DNA from 4 places in the Peribacillus sp. FSL K6-5616 genome. Region 1 is predicted to be linked to each of the others. Evidence: riboswitches for the same ligand, from Rfam matches in the RefSeq annotation. Region 1 holds a riboswitch; each other region holds the start of a gene.
What was found. Region 1 has a riboswitch for S-adenosylmethionine ahead of mtnW (2,3-diketo-5-methylthiopentyl-1-phosphate enolase). Riboswitches for the same ligand answer to the same signal wherever they lie in the genome.
Positions count from the first base shown of each region.

Region 2: another riboswitch for S-adenosylmethionine. It lies ahead of MHB45_RS03285 (methionine ABC transporter ATP-binding protein); the one in region 1 lies ahead of mtnW (2,3-diketo-5-methylthiopentyl-1-phosphate enolase).
Region 3: another riboswitch for S-adenosylmethionine. It lies ahead of MHB45_RS22515 (O-acetylhomoserine aminocarboxypropyltransferase/cysteine synthase family protein); the one in region 1 lies ahead of mtnW (2,3-diketo-5-methylthiopentyl-1-phosphate enolase).
Region 4: another riboswitch for S-adenosylmethionine. It lies ahead of metK (methionine adenosyltransferase); the one in region 1 lies ahead of mtnW (2,3-diketo-5-methylthiopentyl-1-phosphate enolase).

Region 1 covers NZ_JBBOYT010000001.1:2,619,319-2,623,613, reverse strand. The annotation lists gene MHB45_RS12500 (carbon-nitrogen family hydrolase) at 1-351, opposite strand, end outside; gene MHB45_RS12495 (pyridoxal phosphate-dependent aminotransferase) at 450-1,622, shown strand; SAM riboswitch class I at 1,741-1,894, shown strand; gene mtnW (2,3-diketo-5-methylthiopentyl-1-phosphate enolase) at 2,003-3,235, shown strand; gene MHB45_RS12485 (2-hydroxy-3-keto-5-methylthiopentenyl-1-phosphate phosphatase) at 3,242-3,901, shown strand; gene MHB45_RS12480 (methylthioribulose 1-phosphate dehydratase) at 3,898-4,295, shown strand, end outside.
Region 2 covers NZ_JBBOYT010000001.1:688,901-693,195, forward strand. The annotation lists gene MHB45_RS03280 (methionine ABC transporter permease) at 48-716, opposite strand; gene MHB45_RS03285 (methionine ABC transporter ATP-binding protein) at 703-1,719, opposite strand; SAM riboswitch class I at 1,789-1,893, opposite strand; gene MHB45_RS03290 (MBL fold metallo-hydrolase) at 2,156-2,980, shown strand; gene MHB45_RS03295 (hypothetical protein) at 3,045-3,233, opposite strand; gene MHB45_RS03300 (YheE family protein) at 3,319-3,522, opposite strand; gene MHB45_RS03305 (YheC/YheD family endospore coat-associated protein) at 3,586-4,295, opposite strand, start outside.
Region 3 covers NZ_JBBOYT010000001.1:4,624,610-4,628,904, reverse strand. The annotation lists gene MHB45_RS22540 (acyl-CoA dehydrogenase family protein) at 1-176, shown strand, start outside; gene MHB45_RS22535 (arsenate reductase family protein) at 318-674, shown strand; gene gcvH (glycine cleavage system protein GcvH) at 770-1,153, shown strand; gene MHB45_RS22525 (toprim domain-containing protein) at 1,248-1,613, shown strand; gene MHB45_RS22520 (thioredoxin family protein) at 1,617-1,925, shown strand; SAM riboswitch class I at 2,070-2,177, shown strand; gene MHB45_RS22515 (O-acetylhomoserine aminocarboxypropyltransferase/cysteine synthase family protein) at 2,276-3,586, shown strand; SAM riboswitch class I at 3,704-3,816, shown strand; gene MHB45_RS22510 (methionine ABC transporter ATP-binding protein) at 3,972-4,295, shown strand, end outside.
Region 4 covers NZ_JBBOYT010000001.1:4,420,577-4,424,871, forward strand. The annotation lists gene MHB45_RS21390 (gamma carbonic anhydrase) at 39-557, shown strand; gene metK (methionine adenosyltransferase) at 882-2,075, opposite strand; SAM riboswitch class I at 2,239-2,401, opposite strand; gene pckA (phosphoenolpyruvate carboxykinase (ATP)) at 2,831-4,295, shown strand, end outside.

The DNA of each region.
Region 1 (4,295 bases):
TTGAAATAAGTGAAGCTTATCATATTCTTTAATGAGCTTTCCGTGTTTATCGATGATGATCATGGTGTTATAGATTCCCTTGCTTGTTTTTTTCGCAATGGAACCGCCGATGATGTGAATCTGGTGTTTCTGTGCCTGTGTTTTAAGAAATTCAATCGTTTTTTCTGCCTCTTGATCAGCAATCTCATTCAGCCTGGTCAAGTCGTATCCGGTTGTCCAAAGCTCTGGTAATATGACGATATCGGGTTCGGACCGAGCTGCTTTTTCCATCCATTGCTCTGCAACCTGAAAATTGATATCTGGTTGCCCGAAGGCTATATCCATTTGAATACAAGTTATTTTCCACTTCATCGTTAAAACCCCCACACGTAAAAAATGCTTTACAAGACTACGATAAACATATATCATTTGTGACTAGAATTTCAAGAAATTTCAGAGAAGGTGTATAAATGGTGCAATTCGAAAAATCCGGACTGCTTCAGGACCTGCCCAAGCAGTTTTTTGCTTCACTGGTCGCAAAAGTCAATGCAATCACGGAACAAGGACATGATGTCATTAATTTAGGCCAGGGAAACCCTGATCAGCCGACGCCGGAACATATCGTCAAAAGTTTGCAGTCTGCTGCTGAAAAAACGATTAATCATAAATATTCGCCATTCCGGGGACATCAATATTTAAAAGATGCTGCTGCCGTCTTTTATGAACGAGAATACGGTGTCAAGCTGGATCCGAATAGTGAAGTGGCGATTCTCTTCGGGGGCAAGGCAGGTCTTGTCGAACTTCCGCAGTGTTTATTGAATCCAGGTGATACGATCCTTGTTCCAGATCCCGGCTATCCGGATTATCTTTCCGGTGTTGTTTTAGCCCAGGCAAAGACCGAACTGATGCCCTTGACAGAAGAAAATGATTTTCTTCCGAAATACGATGACATACATAAAGAAGTTCTTGATAAAGCCAAAATGATGTTCTTGAATTATCCGAATAATCCCACAGGCGCTTCTGCAAATGAAAGTTTCTTTGATGAAACCGTCTCCTTTGCAAAAGAACATTCAATATGTGTGGTCCATGATTTTGCCTATGGGGCGATAGGATTCGACGGAAAAAAACCGATAAGTTTTCTGCAGGCGGAGGGAGCGAAGGATGTAGGAGTTGAAATATACACTCTATCGAAAACATACAATATGGCAGGGTGGAGAGTCGGCTTCGCAGTGGGCAATAAGAGTGTAATAGAAGCTCTTGAACTATTACAAGACCATCTTTATGTGAGTCTTTTCCCGGCGATACAAGAAGCTGCGGCAAGCGCTTTGCTTGACTCACAGACCTGTGTAGAGCAGTTAGTGCAGATGTACGAGGGGCGAAGGAATGTTTTCATTGAGGGATTGAGGGCCATCGGCTGGGATGTCAAAGCTCCAGCGGCATCGTTTTTTGCCTGGCTCAAAGTACCTGAAGGTTTTACGTCCGAGAGTTTTGCGGACTATTTATTAACGCATGCCCATGTAGCTGTTGCCGCAGGGAATGGGTTCGGTGAATTTGGCGAAGGTTATGTCAGGGTAGGGCTACTGACTTCGGAAGAACGGCTGCAAGAGGCTGTGGAACGAATACGTACATTAAACTTATTTTAATGCAATATGATTCACCTTTAAATAGTTAAAACTTATTGACAAAGTAGGAATTACCTGTCAGAATACAAAATAAATTCTTAATCTTTCGATACTTTGATGCAACTTATATATCAGCGTTTTCTTATTTTGAGCAGGTGGAGGGACTAGCCCGATGAAGCCCAGCAACCGACCGTAATTCCATTGTAAAATGGGGCGGAATCCTTCCGCCGGATTTTTTTGAAATCCACAAGGCACGGTGCTAATTCTTGCAGCCGAGGGCTGGGAGATAAGAAGATGGCTTTTTAAAGCCTCTTCTTTATGAAGGGGCTTTTGCCATTTTGAGACCATCTCAGGTTATTAATGACATCGAGAGTTTACTAACGTGTTATAGGAGTGATCAGATGAGCGAGATAGTCGCTACTTATTTAATTCATGACTTTAATGGAAATCATGAGAAAAAAGCAGAGAGCATTGCCTTGGGTCTGACTGTGGGGACATGGACGGACTTGCCACATTTGGTACAGAAACAACTGGAAAAACATAAGGGACGCGTCGTATCGGTGACACCCCTATCTGAAGATGAGAGGGCAAACAGCTACTTTAATCGGAAAGTATACCGTTCGCTGATTAAAATTGCCTATCCGGCAAGGAATTTCTCCAATGATTTACCCGCAATCCTTACGACGGTCTTCGGCAAACTTTCATTGGACGGTGAAATAAAACTTATTGACTTGGATTTTGTCGGTGATATTCAAAAAGCTTTTCCCGGGCCGCAATTTGGCATTGAAGGCATAAGGGAAAAGGTTGGCGTATTTAACCGGCCCTTGGTGATGAGCATCTTTAAAGGCGTATTGGGAAGAGACCTACCATTTCATAATGAGCAACTGAGGCAACAAGCATTGGGAGGTGTCGATCTAGTTAAGGATGATGAGATCCTCTTTGATCAGGAACTGACTCCATTTTTCGATAGAATAAAAACGGGAAAAAGAATATTGAATGAAGTCTATGAAACTACTGGCCACCGGACTTTATATGCTGTCAATCTATCAGGGAAAACATTTGAATTATTGGATAAGGCAGAGCAAGCGGCTGAAGCAGGGGCAGATGCTTTATTGTTCAACGTTCATACATATGGTTTGGATGTATTGCAGGCCTTGAGTGAACATGATCGTATCAAGTTGCCGATCATGGCGCACCCCGCATATAGCGGAGCATTGGCATCTTCATCATTTTATGGTATCGGCTATCCATTATTGCTTGGTAAATTAGTTAGATTATCAGGTGCGGATTTATCCTTGTTCCCTTCTCCTTATGGAAATGTCGCACTTGAAAAAACGGAGACCTTAGCGATTGCTGAAGCTCTGACAAAAGATGAACTTGCATGGAAAAAAGCCTTCCCTGTTCCTTCTGCAGGCATTCATCCGGGCATGGTTCCGGACCTGATCAAGGATTTCGGGCATGATAGTGTAATTAATGCCGGAGGCGGAATTCACGGGCACCCTGACGGAGCAGAGGGCGGTGCCAAGGCTTTCCGTTCTGCTGTGGAAGCCGTTCTGGCAGGAAAGGAACTTTCTGAAGCGGCGGCTGAGGAAGAAACCCTAAGAAAAGCTCTTGTGTTGTGGGGAGGCCTATAAGAAATAATGAAACCGATTATCTTTTGTGATTTTGACGGAACGATTACCAACACAGATAATATCATTTCAATTATGAAGAAATTTGCGCCTCCGGAATGGGAAGCGTTGAAAGATGGTGTCCTTCAGCAAAAAATCAGTATATCTTCAGGAGTTGGGGATATGTTTTCCCTCCTTGAAAGTGGCTTGAAGGATGACATCATCCAATATGTAAGAAAAACGGCCGGCATTCGTCCAGGGTTTTATGAATTTGTTGAATATACGAAACAAGCCAATATCCCTTTATATATTGTAAGCGGTGGCATGGATTTTTTCATTGCACCCCTTTTGAATGATATATTGCCAACAGAGTCCGTTTATTGCAACCATGCATTTTTTGATAAGGAAAAGATTTATATTGAGTGGCCACATGCTTGTGATGAGCAATGTAATAATGATTGCGGTTGCTGCAAGCCATCCATTATGAGGAAAATTACGGGTCCGGAAGATTTTAAACTCGTTATTGGAGATTCAGTGACGGATTTTGAAGCGGCAAAACAGGCCGATTTTGTCATAGCCCGTGACATACTGCTTGAAAAATGTGAAAGGGAAGGAATTCCACATCAAGGATTCGAAACATTTTTTGATGTAATTGACATTATAAAGCAGCAGGAGGTGGTTAAAGCGTGAACACTCATACTAAAGAATGGCAGGAGTTGGCAGATATTAAAGCTGAGCTGGCCGAAAGGGATTGGTTTATGGGAACTAGCGGGAATTTGTCCATCCGTGAGCCCAAAAGCCCTTTCTTTTATATTACCGCAAGCGGTAAGGATAAAAGGAAGCAATCGGATTCGGACTTTTTACTGGTGGATTTAAAAGGAAAACCAGTTGAAGATACGAACCTAAGACCATCGGCCGAAACTTTACTTCATACAGACATTTACCGAAAAACCAATGCGAACTGTGTACTCCATGTACATACAGTTGAAAATAATGTGATATCGGAATTGTACGGAGATGAAGGCCAAGTTTCCTTTCGTAATCATGAAATCATTAAAGCGACCGGTCGGTGGGATGAAGATTC
Region 2 (4,295 bases), 1.9 Mb from region 1:
CTCCTGAGTAATGAAATGTATTGAGTCATTTAAAAAAATGATTGATCCTATTGCTTGTTAACTATGTATGAAACTTTGTCACCAACCATTTGAATGAGTTGCACAAGGCAGATAAGAACGACGATCGTCGTGATCATGACTGTGTTGTCATATCGGTAATATCCGTACCGGATTGCCAGGTCGCCAATTCCGCCACCGCCGATTGTCCCAGCCATTGCTGAGTAACCGATTAGCGAAATGGTCGTTAATGTCAGTCCTTGAATGATTCCCGGTTTTGCCTCTGGAAGAAGTACATCCTTAATGATCATCCATGGAGTGGCACCTACGGCAATTGCTGCTTCAATCACTCCTCTGTCTATTTCACGTAATGCCGTTTCAACAATCCTTGCAAAAAAAGGGATTGCGGATACGGACAGGGAAACAGAAGCTGCTCTTGGCCCTATCGTCGATCCCGTAAGTAGGTCCGTTAAAGGAAGGAGGGCGACCAAGAGAATGATGAACGGGATTGAACGAACAATATTGACTGCGAAACCGAGAGATCGATTCACGATGCCATTTTCAAAAAATAAATTCCTGGTTGTTGTAAATAGCAATACTCCAAGCGGTAAACCGATCAGCAGGGCTACTGCAAGAGAAACGCCGACCATATAAATCGTTTCAAGAAAGGCTTTATTAAGATCAGGTAAAATATTGACGATGGGATTAAGCAGTGACATGTTTTAACACCTCCACAGAACTGGAACGATTTTTTATATATTCCAATGCCGAATGAATTTGGACGGCATCGCCAATTAACTCGATGATTAAAATGCCTAAAGGAACATCTTGGATATACTCAATTTTACCGTGTAAAATATTCCCCTTTACTGCATGGGATTGGAGAGTATCCGAAAGAATCGACTCACCGGCGGTTTGCCCTTCGAATTGGATCTTAATAATCGTCCCTTCACTTTCATCAATCAAGTGCGAAGGGAGTTCGAAATCCAGTACACTGCTAATGAATTGCTTCGTTAATTCCTGTTTGGGCTGTGAAAATATTTCATAAACGGGTCCTTCTTCAATTACCCGGCCATCCTGCATCACGGCGACTCGGTGGCATAGTTCTTTGACCACTTCCATTTCATGTGTAATCAACACGATGGTGATACCAAGCTCACTGCTTATCTTTTTCAATAACTGTAAAATCGCTTTTGTAGTTGTTGGATCAAGGGCTGAAGTCGCTTCATCACATAATAGTACAGTGGGTTCATTTGCTAACGCGCGAGCTATGCCGACCCGTTGCTTCTGTCCACCGCTAAGCTGTGCAGGATAGACATCTTTCTTATCGCTGAGCCCTACGATTTCCAACAATTCCAATACACGTAACTTAGTCGCGTCCTTCGATCGATGCGCTGCCCTTAAGGCGAAAGCGACATTTTCATAAACGGTTTTTGAACTGACCAGGGAAAAGTGCTGGAATATCATTCCGATTTTTTGGCGTTGTTTACGAAGCTCTTTGCTAGATAAAGAGGTTAAATCAATGCCGTCGATAATGATATTTCCACCTGTCGGACGTTCAAGCAAATTCAAGCAGCGGAGTAATGAGCTTTTTCCAGCTCCGCTGTAGCCGACAATGCCATATATTTCACCAGTTTGAATGGTCAAAGATACGTTATCCACTCCGATAACTCGGTTTTTCTTCGAGACGTATTCCTTTCGGATTGAACGGATTTCAATCATGAGCTTTCCCCCTTAAAAATTAAAAAAGCTGCCTCTATCATTCAGAAAGAGGCAGCGAAATCATATCTCGGCTTATCTTTCAGAATGCAATCATTCTGCAGGAATTGGCACCGTTCCCTAAGGGCGGTTGCCGGACATCACAGGGCCTGATCCCTCCGTCACTCTTGATAAGTAAATTATTATTTTAGAATATTTCAAGTTTTATAATATAATCTATATTATTTGTAAAATCCGGCAATGTCAATCGTTTCTTTTATTTTTTTGTCATTAAATCTGGTACGGTCCGTTAAAACGATTCATGGAAAAAGCATTTTCTTCGAGGCTATTTATTCCAATATTTCCTTGTCAAAAAGGTAAAGTGGTACTACATTTATTATAGTAAAGTTAAAAAAAGGAAGGTAAAACTATTTTTGTACAATGATGGGGAGGAAACCGAATGATAGAGATCAAGACGATAAATGATGTGGTTTGCGTGCATGGGACTCCTGGCGGGAACAAGGGAGGGATGAGTGTGTATGTCTTTTTAACGGATGGCCTATTGATAGATACTGGCGCACAGATTTTATTGGAAGAGCTTATTCCATTCTATGAATCCGCAGACTTCGACTCAGTGGCCCTGACTCACTATCATGAAGACCATACGGGGGGCGCTGCCTGGATAAAGGAACATAAAAAGGTCCCTCTTTTCATTCACCCGATGTCGGTTGAGGTTTGTGCAAAGGATGCTGAATATCCTGAATATCGCAAAATTTTCTGGGGAAAGAGAGACGCCTTTAAAGCTGAGCCGCTAGGGAAGGCCATTCATTCCCGTACCCAAACGTGGGAGCCGATTTTTACCCCAGGTCATGCAAAGGACCATATGGTGTATTTGAATCACAAAAATGGCGTGCTTTTTTCAGGAGACCTTTTCGTAACCCCAAAAACAAAGCTTGTCTTACGGGAAGAGTCTGTCCCGGTGATCATCGATTCCATAAAAAGATTGCTTCAATATGACTTCGGGGAAGTGTTTTGCTGTCATGCTGGGCATGTTCCTGATGGGAAGGAGATGTTTCGAAAAAAACTGGATTATCTGGAAAACCTCCAAGGGGAAATTTTACGCTTGCATTCTCAAGGGCTGACCGTTCATGAAATCCAGCAGGTCGTTTTACCGAATCGCTATCCCCTTATCGAGATATCTGGGCATGAATGGGATTCAGAGCATATCATTACATCGATATTAAACGAAAATATTTTAAGTGCGAGGGAGAATGGGACTAGTTGAATGCTATCCGTTTAACGGCCTGACTGATATAAAAGAGAGCTCTCCATAAGAGAGCCCACATTATTCATTTATTGACATTGGGATCTGTTTCATCATAAAAATCATGTGCTTCTTCGATGTTCTGAAGGTTAACGACTTCATACACATTTCCGCCCGCCATTCCTTCATTGATGATACGGTCGATATCCAGGTAAACGGAGTCCTTGCCATCATATTCGGTATCCTTCAAAAATGTCATTTTTTCTTTATCCAAAAGAAATCCCTCCTAGCCTTTTCTTTAGTTTAGGCAAAGGAGTTTTTTTTATTCTGTTAAGCGATTTCATGAATGTAAAGGGGTTTCATTCATATACATGGAAGATCATTAAATCATGTATCATGCTTTTGAGTTTAGTTTCATCTGTTTCGGAAGGCGGATTGGCTGTCCACTCGATGGATCCATCTTTATGATACAAGGCTTTGATTGCCTGCTTGTTGAAATAAAAGGAAATTTTCCATCCTGGCAGATTCTTATGCAATGGTTCCCATTGAAAATGAGTGATCATATGTATTACCTCCATATATACTGTTTCTCATTCGATTATAATGGAAAACGGCAGCTGGAGGTGTTATTTTCTTTTCAGGTTGGAAAAAGTTAATTCAATGAAAAGATTTTTTAAATGCAAAAGCCTGTTTGTTTCAATTTCTTCTTCATCGAATTGCATCGGCTTTGAGTTCACTTCGTATATGAAAAGCGAGCCTGATTCGTCTTCCCCTATATCAATGGAAAACTCTCCGAGAAACCCGATCTTTTTTGAAAGTATCTCTCCGCATTTTTGGGCGATATTCGCTAATTTTAGATCCAGGTTTTTTGATTTAATGTCCTGATAAGGAAAAAGCTTTCCGCCTCGGGGAGTGTGGGTGGTGATTTCCTGAGTTTGCGACATCCTTACCGCTTTGCCGGTCACTTTATAAAAACCTCTTTCATAATGGACGAGAATCCGGTAATCATAACGATGTCCAAAGAGTTTTTTTGGTATGATCGCCTGTTGAGCAAGATAGCTCCTTTTTAATAAATCCCTTTTTTTTGTATCCCAGAAGGAAGCAAAATCAGGGAAGGACTCACTATGCTTTAAGCTATTGAACAATAGGGTATCATCATCATTTTTGATAATGGTATAAATGCCCTTCCCTTGGCTTCCTTTGCATGGCTTAAGGTATATATGCCTGTATGTCTCCAGGAAAGAATCAAGGCAACCGCTGTTTCGTAAGACCATGGTGGGCGGAAGGTGGTTGGTGAGGGATCCATCTTCAGTTAATGCTTCGAACATCACATATT
Region 3 (4,295 bases), 2.0 Mb from region 1:
TCAATGAAATAGAACAGCATGCTAAGGAAACGTTAATTGCGGTGGAAACAGGCGATACTCTTCGCATCATGCTTTCGTCGCTCCGTAAGCTGACTAGACACACTCCGATCAATGTCATTGCGAAAAAACGCGAAGCATCCGTCAAAGTAATCGAAACGGAAAAATATGCTCTTTAAGCAATGAGTCAGAATCCGTAAAGGGAATGCCCATAAAGGCATTCCCTTTATTTCCTTTGATGAAATCGCATTGGAAATTCAAAAGACATTTCGTTGTATTGCGTGGTAAAAACGGGTATTCTATTGATAGGTGGTGAAATGATGGGCTTAACATTATATTGGTACCCAAAATGCGGTACATGCCGTAATGCGAAGAAGTGGCTGGATAATCATGAACTGCAATATGAAGCGATCCATATAGCGGATAATCCCCCTTCGCGGACTGAAATAGAACAATTATATAAAAACAGCAATTTGGAGTTGAAGAAGTTTTTCAATACTAGCGGTCAAAAATATCGGGAGCTGGGCTTAAAGGATAAGCTGAAAGAGGCTTCTGAAGCAGAGATGCTTGATATATTGTCCACAGATGGCATGCTTCTGAAAAGGCCGATTGTTACGGATGGCACCAAAGTGACGGTAGGTTTCAAAGAAGAGCAATTCGAACAGGTTTGGAACTGAAATTTCACAAAATATTTGGTTAATTCCTTACTTAAACAAACAATCTACCTTATAATGGAATAGATAAAATAAGATGTACATATGGAGGGTTAATTATGACAACAACACCAAAAGAACTTCGTTACACTAAAGAACATGAATGGGTCAAAACGGAAGATGGAACAGTGCGCATTGGAATTACGGCATTCGCACAGTCCGAGCTTGGGGACATCGTATTCGTTGAGCTTCCGGAAATCGGCGATGAATTGAAAGCGAACGAACCATTTGGAAGTGTTGAATCCGTTAAGACCGTTTCTGAGCTTTATGCACCTATCAGTGGCAAGGTTGTTGAAGTGAACGAAGATTTAAGTGACAACCCTGAATATGTAAATGAGTCTCCTTATGAAAAGGCTTGGATGGTCGTGCTTGAACCATCTAATAGCAGTGATATTGAAAACTTGATGAGCGCTGAAGAGTATGAGAGTTTAATCAACGGTTAAAAAGAAAGGAGAGGGGGGACTGAAAAGGCCTGCTCTCTTTTTCATTTGTACAGTGGGTGAGTTGCGCACATAATTCGTGAGATGGAGTGATGACATGGAGTGGGGCGAATTCGATAAAGTGATCATTGTAGAAGGCAGTTCCGATAGAAGAAAAGTTGCCTCCGTTTTAAATGAAGATGTGGAAATAAGATGTACGAATGGGACCATATCATTAACTAAGCTGGATGAATTAGTGGATGAATTGATGGACCGTGATGTTTATCTCCTTTTTGACGCAGATGAATCAGGAGAAAAGCTGCGGAAGCAGTTCCGAAGGGAAATGCCGGAAGCGAACCACCTATATATTAATAAAATGTACAAAGAAGTGGAGAGCTCACCCGAACATCATATCGCAACTGTGCTCCTATCTGCCAATATGAATGTGAAAATGAAATTTTTAAGTCAAAGGGTGAACGACTAATTGATGCAGGAATGGAAAGAAGAAGAGTGTAAGCTTGCTGTTGAAAATGGGGAAACCTTTTGCTTATATTTATATACACCTTTATGCGGCACCTGTCAGGTGGCCTCCAAGATGCTGACGATATCCTTGGAGCTTTTTCCGGGATTGAAGGCAGGCAAAATGAATATGAACTATGTCCAAGCAATTGCCGAATCATATGAAATCGAAAGTGTTCCTTGCTTATTGCTTTTCAAAGAAGGGCAGCTGCACCAAAAAATATATGCCTTTCAATCCGTTCCTTATTTGTACGGATTGCTTAAGGAAATCAGCTAGGAAACCAATCAGGACCGCGGTTGGTTTTCTTTGTTGCTGACATTTGAATGAGAGAAGGGAATAAACAAAGAATATTCTAACAATTCATTGACTGATTTAATCTAAAATGCTATATTTTGAAATAAGTATGGCAGAATTTAATAGTTCTTATCAAGAGTGGCGGAGGGACTGGCCCGACGAAGCCCGGCAACCGGTATAAATTTTTATATACGGTGCTAATTCCAGCAGAGTGTTGGCTCTGGTAGATGAGGTGTGTTCTGGAAACCTCTTCTTAGAAGTGGTTTTTTTGTTTATAAAAAAGCCGGATTTCATATAATTCCAACTAAATCCATAGAAAAAGGTGAATTCATATGTCAGAGAAAAAGTTGCGCTTCGAAACATTGAGTGTTCATGGCGGTCTGCAAGCTGATGAAACAGGTGCCCGTGCCGTTCCTATCTACCAAAGCAATGCATACTTGTTCAAAGACACCGACCATGCAGCGAATTTATTTGGCCTAAAGGAGAATGGCTATATATATACACGGCTTCATAATCCCACGGTCAGTGTTTTTGAGGAAAGGATGGCCTTATTGGAAGGCGGTATCGGCGGATTGGCAACGGCAAGCGGAATGGCCGCCATCTCACTTTCAATCCTGAATATCGCCGCTGCAGGGGATGAGATTGTTTCTGCCTCTACATTATATGGCGGTACGTATAACCTTTTTGAAAACACTCTTCCTAAATATGGGATCAAAGTGAAGTTCGTTTCTCCCGATGATCCCGAAAACTTCAAAAGGGCGATTACGCCAAGAACTAAAGCCATTTTTGCTGAAACGATCGGAAATCCAAGTTTGAGGGTACTTGATATTGAAGCGGTAGCGGAAATCGCCCATGAAGCCGGCATACCTTTAATCATTGATAATACCTTCGCGACACCGTATCTTTGCAGACCAATTGACTTTGGAGCGGATATTGTCATCCATTCCGCTACAAAATGGCTTCTTGGAAATGGAACCACGCTAGGCGGTGTCATAGTGGATGGAGGGAAATTCGATTGGAACTCGCCAAACTACCCAGGCTTCACGGAGCCTGACCCAAGTTACGACGGTCTGGTATACGCAGAGGCAGTTGGACCTGCCGCATTCATAACGAAAGCCCGAGTTCAGTTACTCCGTGATTTGGGCCCTGCGCTAAGTGCCCAAAGTGCATTCCAGTTTACGCTTGGACTTGAAACGCTGCATGTAAGGATGAAAGAGCATCTATCAAACACCAAGTCTGTCATAAACTATTTAAAAAACCATCCAGCCGTGACCTGGGTTTCACATCCTGGTGATGAGGATCATCCCGATAAAGCCCTTGCGGATAAATATTTGCCAAAGGGAGCTGGATCTGTCGTGACATTTGGGATTCAAGGTAATCGCGAAGCTGGGGCAAAACTTATCAATTCGGTGGAATTATGGTCCCATGTGGCGAATGTAGGGGATGCGAAGAGCTTGATCATCCACCCAGCCAGTACAACCCATCAACAATTGAATGAGGCGGGTCTTGAGAAAGCGGGTGTAAGTGCCGATCAAGTCCGATTATCGATTGGGATTGAAAATGTAGAGGACTTAATAGAAGATTTGGAGCAGGCAATTGAAAAGGCGACGAACATCGTCTCCTTGACTTCCAAATCGGTTTAAGTAAAGTTCCTGTTCATTCTTGTACTAGAAATAATATACATTGCGCTCTTTTTTTATCTATGATAAAATTTCAGCATACTAAAGAACTTAATGATATTTAAATATTCTATATATTAGCTCTTATCAAGAGAGGTGGAGGGATGTGCCCGATGAAACCCGGCAACCGACAAGGAGATTTCCTTGGAAAGGTGCCAATTCACACAAAGTTTAATCACTTTGGAAGATGAGAGGAAGGCCTGTTTCTTCACCTGCCTTTCTGCTCATGCAGAAAGGTTTTTTCTATTTATTAATGGAGAAAACTTTTACATGATAGGAGAAACAGACTAATAATGTAGAGAAATCAACTAAGTTCATAGGTTTTATTGGATAAAAGAGGTGAGGGTTAATGATTACATTGACGAAAGTCAGTAAGCTGTTCCGAACAGGAAAAGGAAACAGTGAGACGATAAAGGCTGTAAATAATGTGAATGTTGAAATAAATAAAGGCGAGATTTTCGGGATCATCGGTTACAGTGGAGCGGGGAAAAGTACTTTGATCAGAATGCTCAATGGATTGGAAACACCTACAGAGGGATCCGTCGTGGTGGCTGAAAAGGAAATTTCAAAAATTAAAGGGGCTCAGCTCCGTAAGGCCCGTCAAGAAATCAGCATGATTTTCCAACATTTCAATCTATTATGGTCAAGGACCGTTCAGGAGAATATATCTTTT
Region 4 (4,295 bases), 1.8 Mb from region 1:
TAAAAACATTCACTTCGGAAAGGAAATGATTGAAAATGATTATTTATCCGTATAAAGGCAAAGAACCTGAAATTGCTGAAAGCGCTTATATTGCTGAAAATGCTGTCGTCACAGGTGATGTCAAAATTGGCGACGAAACATCAATCTGGTTCAATTCCGTCATTCGCGGTGATGTATCCCCAACCATCATCGGAAAAAAAGTCAGTATACAGGATAACAGCATCCTGCACCAAAGCCCAAATAATCCATTGATCATCGAGGATGAAGTAACCATTGGCCATCAGGTCATATTACATAGCTGTAAAATCCGCAAAGGAGCTTTAATCGGCATGGGATCGATCGTACTTGATGAAGCCGAAATCGGCGAAGGGGCTTTCATCGGTGCCGGCAGTCTCGTTCCCCAAGGCAAAGTCATTCCACCGAACATGTTGGCATTCGGACGTCCAGCTAAAGTCATCCGCGAAATCAACGAAGAAGATCGACAGGATATGGAACGCATCGTACGCGAATACGCCGAAAAAGGCCAATACTATAAAACGGCGGAACGAATAAAGTAATGCACGAGCACTTGACTGAAAATTACGAGTATTTGCTCCAAACTCACGAGTAAATACTGAAACTCAGCATTGCACCAACTTCCGAGTAAATTCTGAAACTCACGAGTATTTCTCCAAATTCACGAGTAAATTGCTGAAACTCACGAGTATTTGCTCCAAACTCACGAGTATTTGCTCCAAATTCACGAGTATATTGCTCTAACTCACGAGTATGGCCCTTAAAGTTGAATTTCTTTGGGATTTCTTGAATTATTCCCGCAGACGGCTAAGTTAATCCATAAAAAAGGTGCCCCGCTAATAGCGGGACACCTTTTTTTATATGAATTACGCTTGTGCTTTTAATGTTTCTGCTTTGTCCGTGCGTTCCCATGGAAGATCGACATCTGTACGGCCGAAGTGTCCGTATGCAGCTGTTTGTTTGTAGATTGGGCGACGAAGGTCAAGCATTTTGATTATACCAGCTGGACGAAGGTCGAAGTTTGCGCGAACTAGGTCAACAAGGACTTCTTCGCTAACTGTACCAGTTCCGAACGTATCAATAGAGATCGATACAGGCTCTGCCACACCAATTGCGTATGCCAATTGAACTTCCGCTTTGTCGGCAAGGCCTGCTGCCACGATGTTTTTCGCAACGTAACGTGCAGCGTATGCAGCAGAACGGTCAACTTTAGTTGCATCCTTACCAGAGAATGCACCGCCGCCGTGACGAGCGTATCCGCCGTAAGTATCAACGATGATTTTACGTCCAGTAAGACCAGCATCCCCTTGAGGTCCGCCGATTACGAAACGGCCAGTCGGGTTGATGAAGTACTTAGTATCTGCATCGATCAACTCGGCTGGAACGACAGCTTTGATCACATGTTCTTTTAGATCGGCTTGAATTTGTTCAAGCGTAATTTCTGCATCATGCTGTGTAGAGATGACGATTGTATCTACACGTACAGGACGGTTATTCTCATCATATTCCACGGTTACCTGTGTTTTACCATCAGGGCGTAGGTAAGCAAGAGTTTCATCTTTACGAACTTGAGTCAAGCGGAATGAAAGTTTATGCGCCAATGAAATCGGAAGCGGCATAAGCTCTTCTGTTTCATTACAAGCGAATCCGAACATAAGACCTTGGTCCCCTGCACCGATTGCATCGATTTCTTCATCTGACATGTTTCCTTCACGAGCTTCCAATGCTTTATCGACACCAGCTGCGATATCGGCAGACTGCTCATCAATGGAACTCAAAACGGCACAAGTTTCAGCATCGAAACCGTATTTCGCACGTGTGTAGCCAATTCCTTTAACCGTATCACGAACGATACGCGGGATATCCACGTAAGCGGACGTTGTAATTTCACCAGCAACAAGTACAAGACCTGTAGTTACACTAGTTTCACACGCAACACGTGCATTTGCATCCTTAGCTAGGATAGCATCTAAAATGGAATCTGAAATCTGATCACAAATTTTGTCCGGATGGCCCTCTGTAACAGATTCAGAAGTAAATAGACGTTTCTTTGACATCATATTTCCTCCTTGGAAGTTAGTATGTTGTAGGCATAAGCCTGATTTTTACGGAACTCGTTTCCCTCATTAGTTTCAACTATAGACACAGAATTACTTATAAAAAACACAAAAACCTTCCCTGGCAAATGAGGAAAGGTTTAAAATTCTGTCTTCTATCCTTTCACTCTTATCGTTCAAGGGTTTTTTACCTTGCTCAGGTTAGCACCATCACCACTATTCCTTGAAGACCTTCGCTTTATTTTCGGCGATCGATCTTGGAGTCAAGTTCAATATGGCAGGTTGCTGGGTTTCAAAGGGCCTGTCCCTCCACCAACTCGGGATAAGAGAATCCGTACAATTTAAGATATTATCGTATCTGGCTGGAATTTGTCAATGCTTTTCTAAAAAGAACATTTCCACCCAGAATGGCGTTCATTTGAAAAAACATGTTGATACAACGTCCTAGAGGGGTTTACAACGCAAAATACGAATAGAAATGTTGTAAATTGCCATTAATAATAAAGTATTGAACATCGAAAAGGAACGACATCCTGACTTTCCCATTAGACATATATTGCTTACTAACTTCCTATTTAAATAAATTTTTCTTCATGAAAGTATATGCGATTATCCTGACTCGGTTCCTGCCGGATTAAAATGATTAATGCGGCTAGCTGAAAATAATCACAAATTAAAAGAAATAGTATAGACTAATTAAATGAATGTGTTATACTAATTGTAATCTAAAAACTCAAACAAAGGAAGGTACCTCATATATGAATTCTGTAGATGTTTCTAATGAGTTACACCAATTATTAACAGGAAACAATGTGCAAACTCAACTATCAGTTCCTCAATTGGTCGAAAAAGTACTTAGCAGAAATGAAGGCGTTTTAACATCAACCGGCGCGGTAAAAGCTGAAACTGGCAAATATACCGGTCGTTCACCTAAAGATAAATATATCGTGGAAGAAGCATCAGTTAAAGATAAAATCGATTGGGGTCCCGTGAACCGACCGATTTCCGAAGATGTGTTCAATAAACTATATAATAAAGTAGTTGACTACCTAAAAGCAAAAGAAGAGATTTTTGTTTTTAAAGGTTTCGCTGGTGCAGACGAATCATCACGTCTTCCCATCCGTGTTGTTAATGAATATGCTTGGCATAACCTTTTCGCCCATACTTTGTTCATCCGTCCAAACGAAGAGGAACTGAGAGGTCACGAAGCTGAATTCACGATCCTTTCTGCACCTAACTTCAAAGCGGACCCAGAAGTGGACGGAACTACATCCGAAACGTTCATCATCGTTTCTTTTGAACGCCGTACGATCCTGATCGGCGGAACGGAATATGCAGGAGAAATGAAAAAATCGATCTTCTCGATCATGAACTACTTACTTCCAGAGGCTGGAATCCTTCCAATGCATTGCTCTGCTAACGTAGGACGTGAAGGGGACGTCGCTTTATTCTTCGGACTGTCCGGTACAGGCAAAACAACTTTATCAGCAGACACTAGCCGTAAATTGATTGGCGATGACGAGCACGGCTGGTCTTCTAACGGCGTATTCAACATCGAAGGCGGCTGCTATGCGAAAACGATCAACCTTTCACGTGAAAAAGAACCGCAAATTTTCGATGCAATCCGTTTTGGTGCTGTATTGGAAAATGTTGTTGTCGATCCGGATACGCGTGTAGCGAACTATGATGACAGTTCATTGACTGAAAACACTCGTGCTGCTTACCAAATGCAAGCGATCGATAACATCGTGAACCCAAGTATTGCAGGACATCCAAATACAATCATTTTCTTAACAGCTGATGCTTCAGGCGTTCTGCCTCCAATCAGCAAGCTTTCCAAAGAACAGGCAATGTTCCACTTCCTAAGCGGATACACTAGTAAATTGGCTGGTACTGAAAGAGGCGTAACTTCTCCGGAAGCTACATTCTCCACTTGCTTCGGTTCACCATTCTTACCGCTTCCAGCTACACGCTATGCTGAGATGCTTGGTGATAAAATTGACGAGCACAATGCAAAGGTATATCTTGTCAACACAGGATGGACTGGCGGTGCATACGGAACTGGAAGCCGTATGAAACTTGCTTACACCCGTGCAATGGTACAAGCGGCGCTTGAAGGTGAATTAGCGAACATCGAAACGATCAAAGATGATATCTTCGGTTTGGATATCCCGCTTCATGTTCCTGGTGTTCCTGATGAAGTGCTTCAACCAATCAAGACTT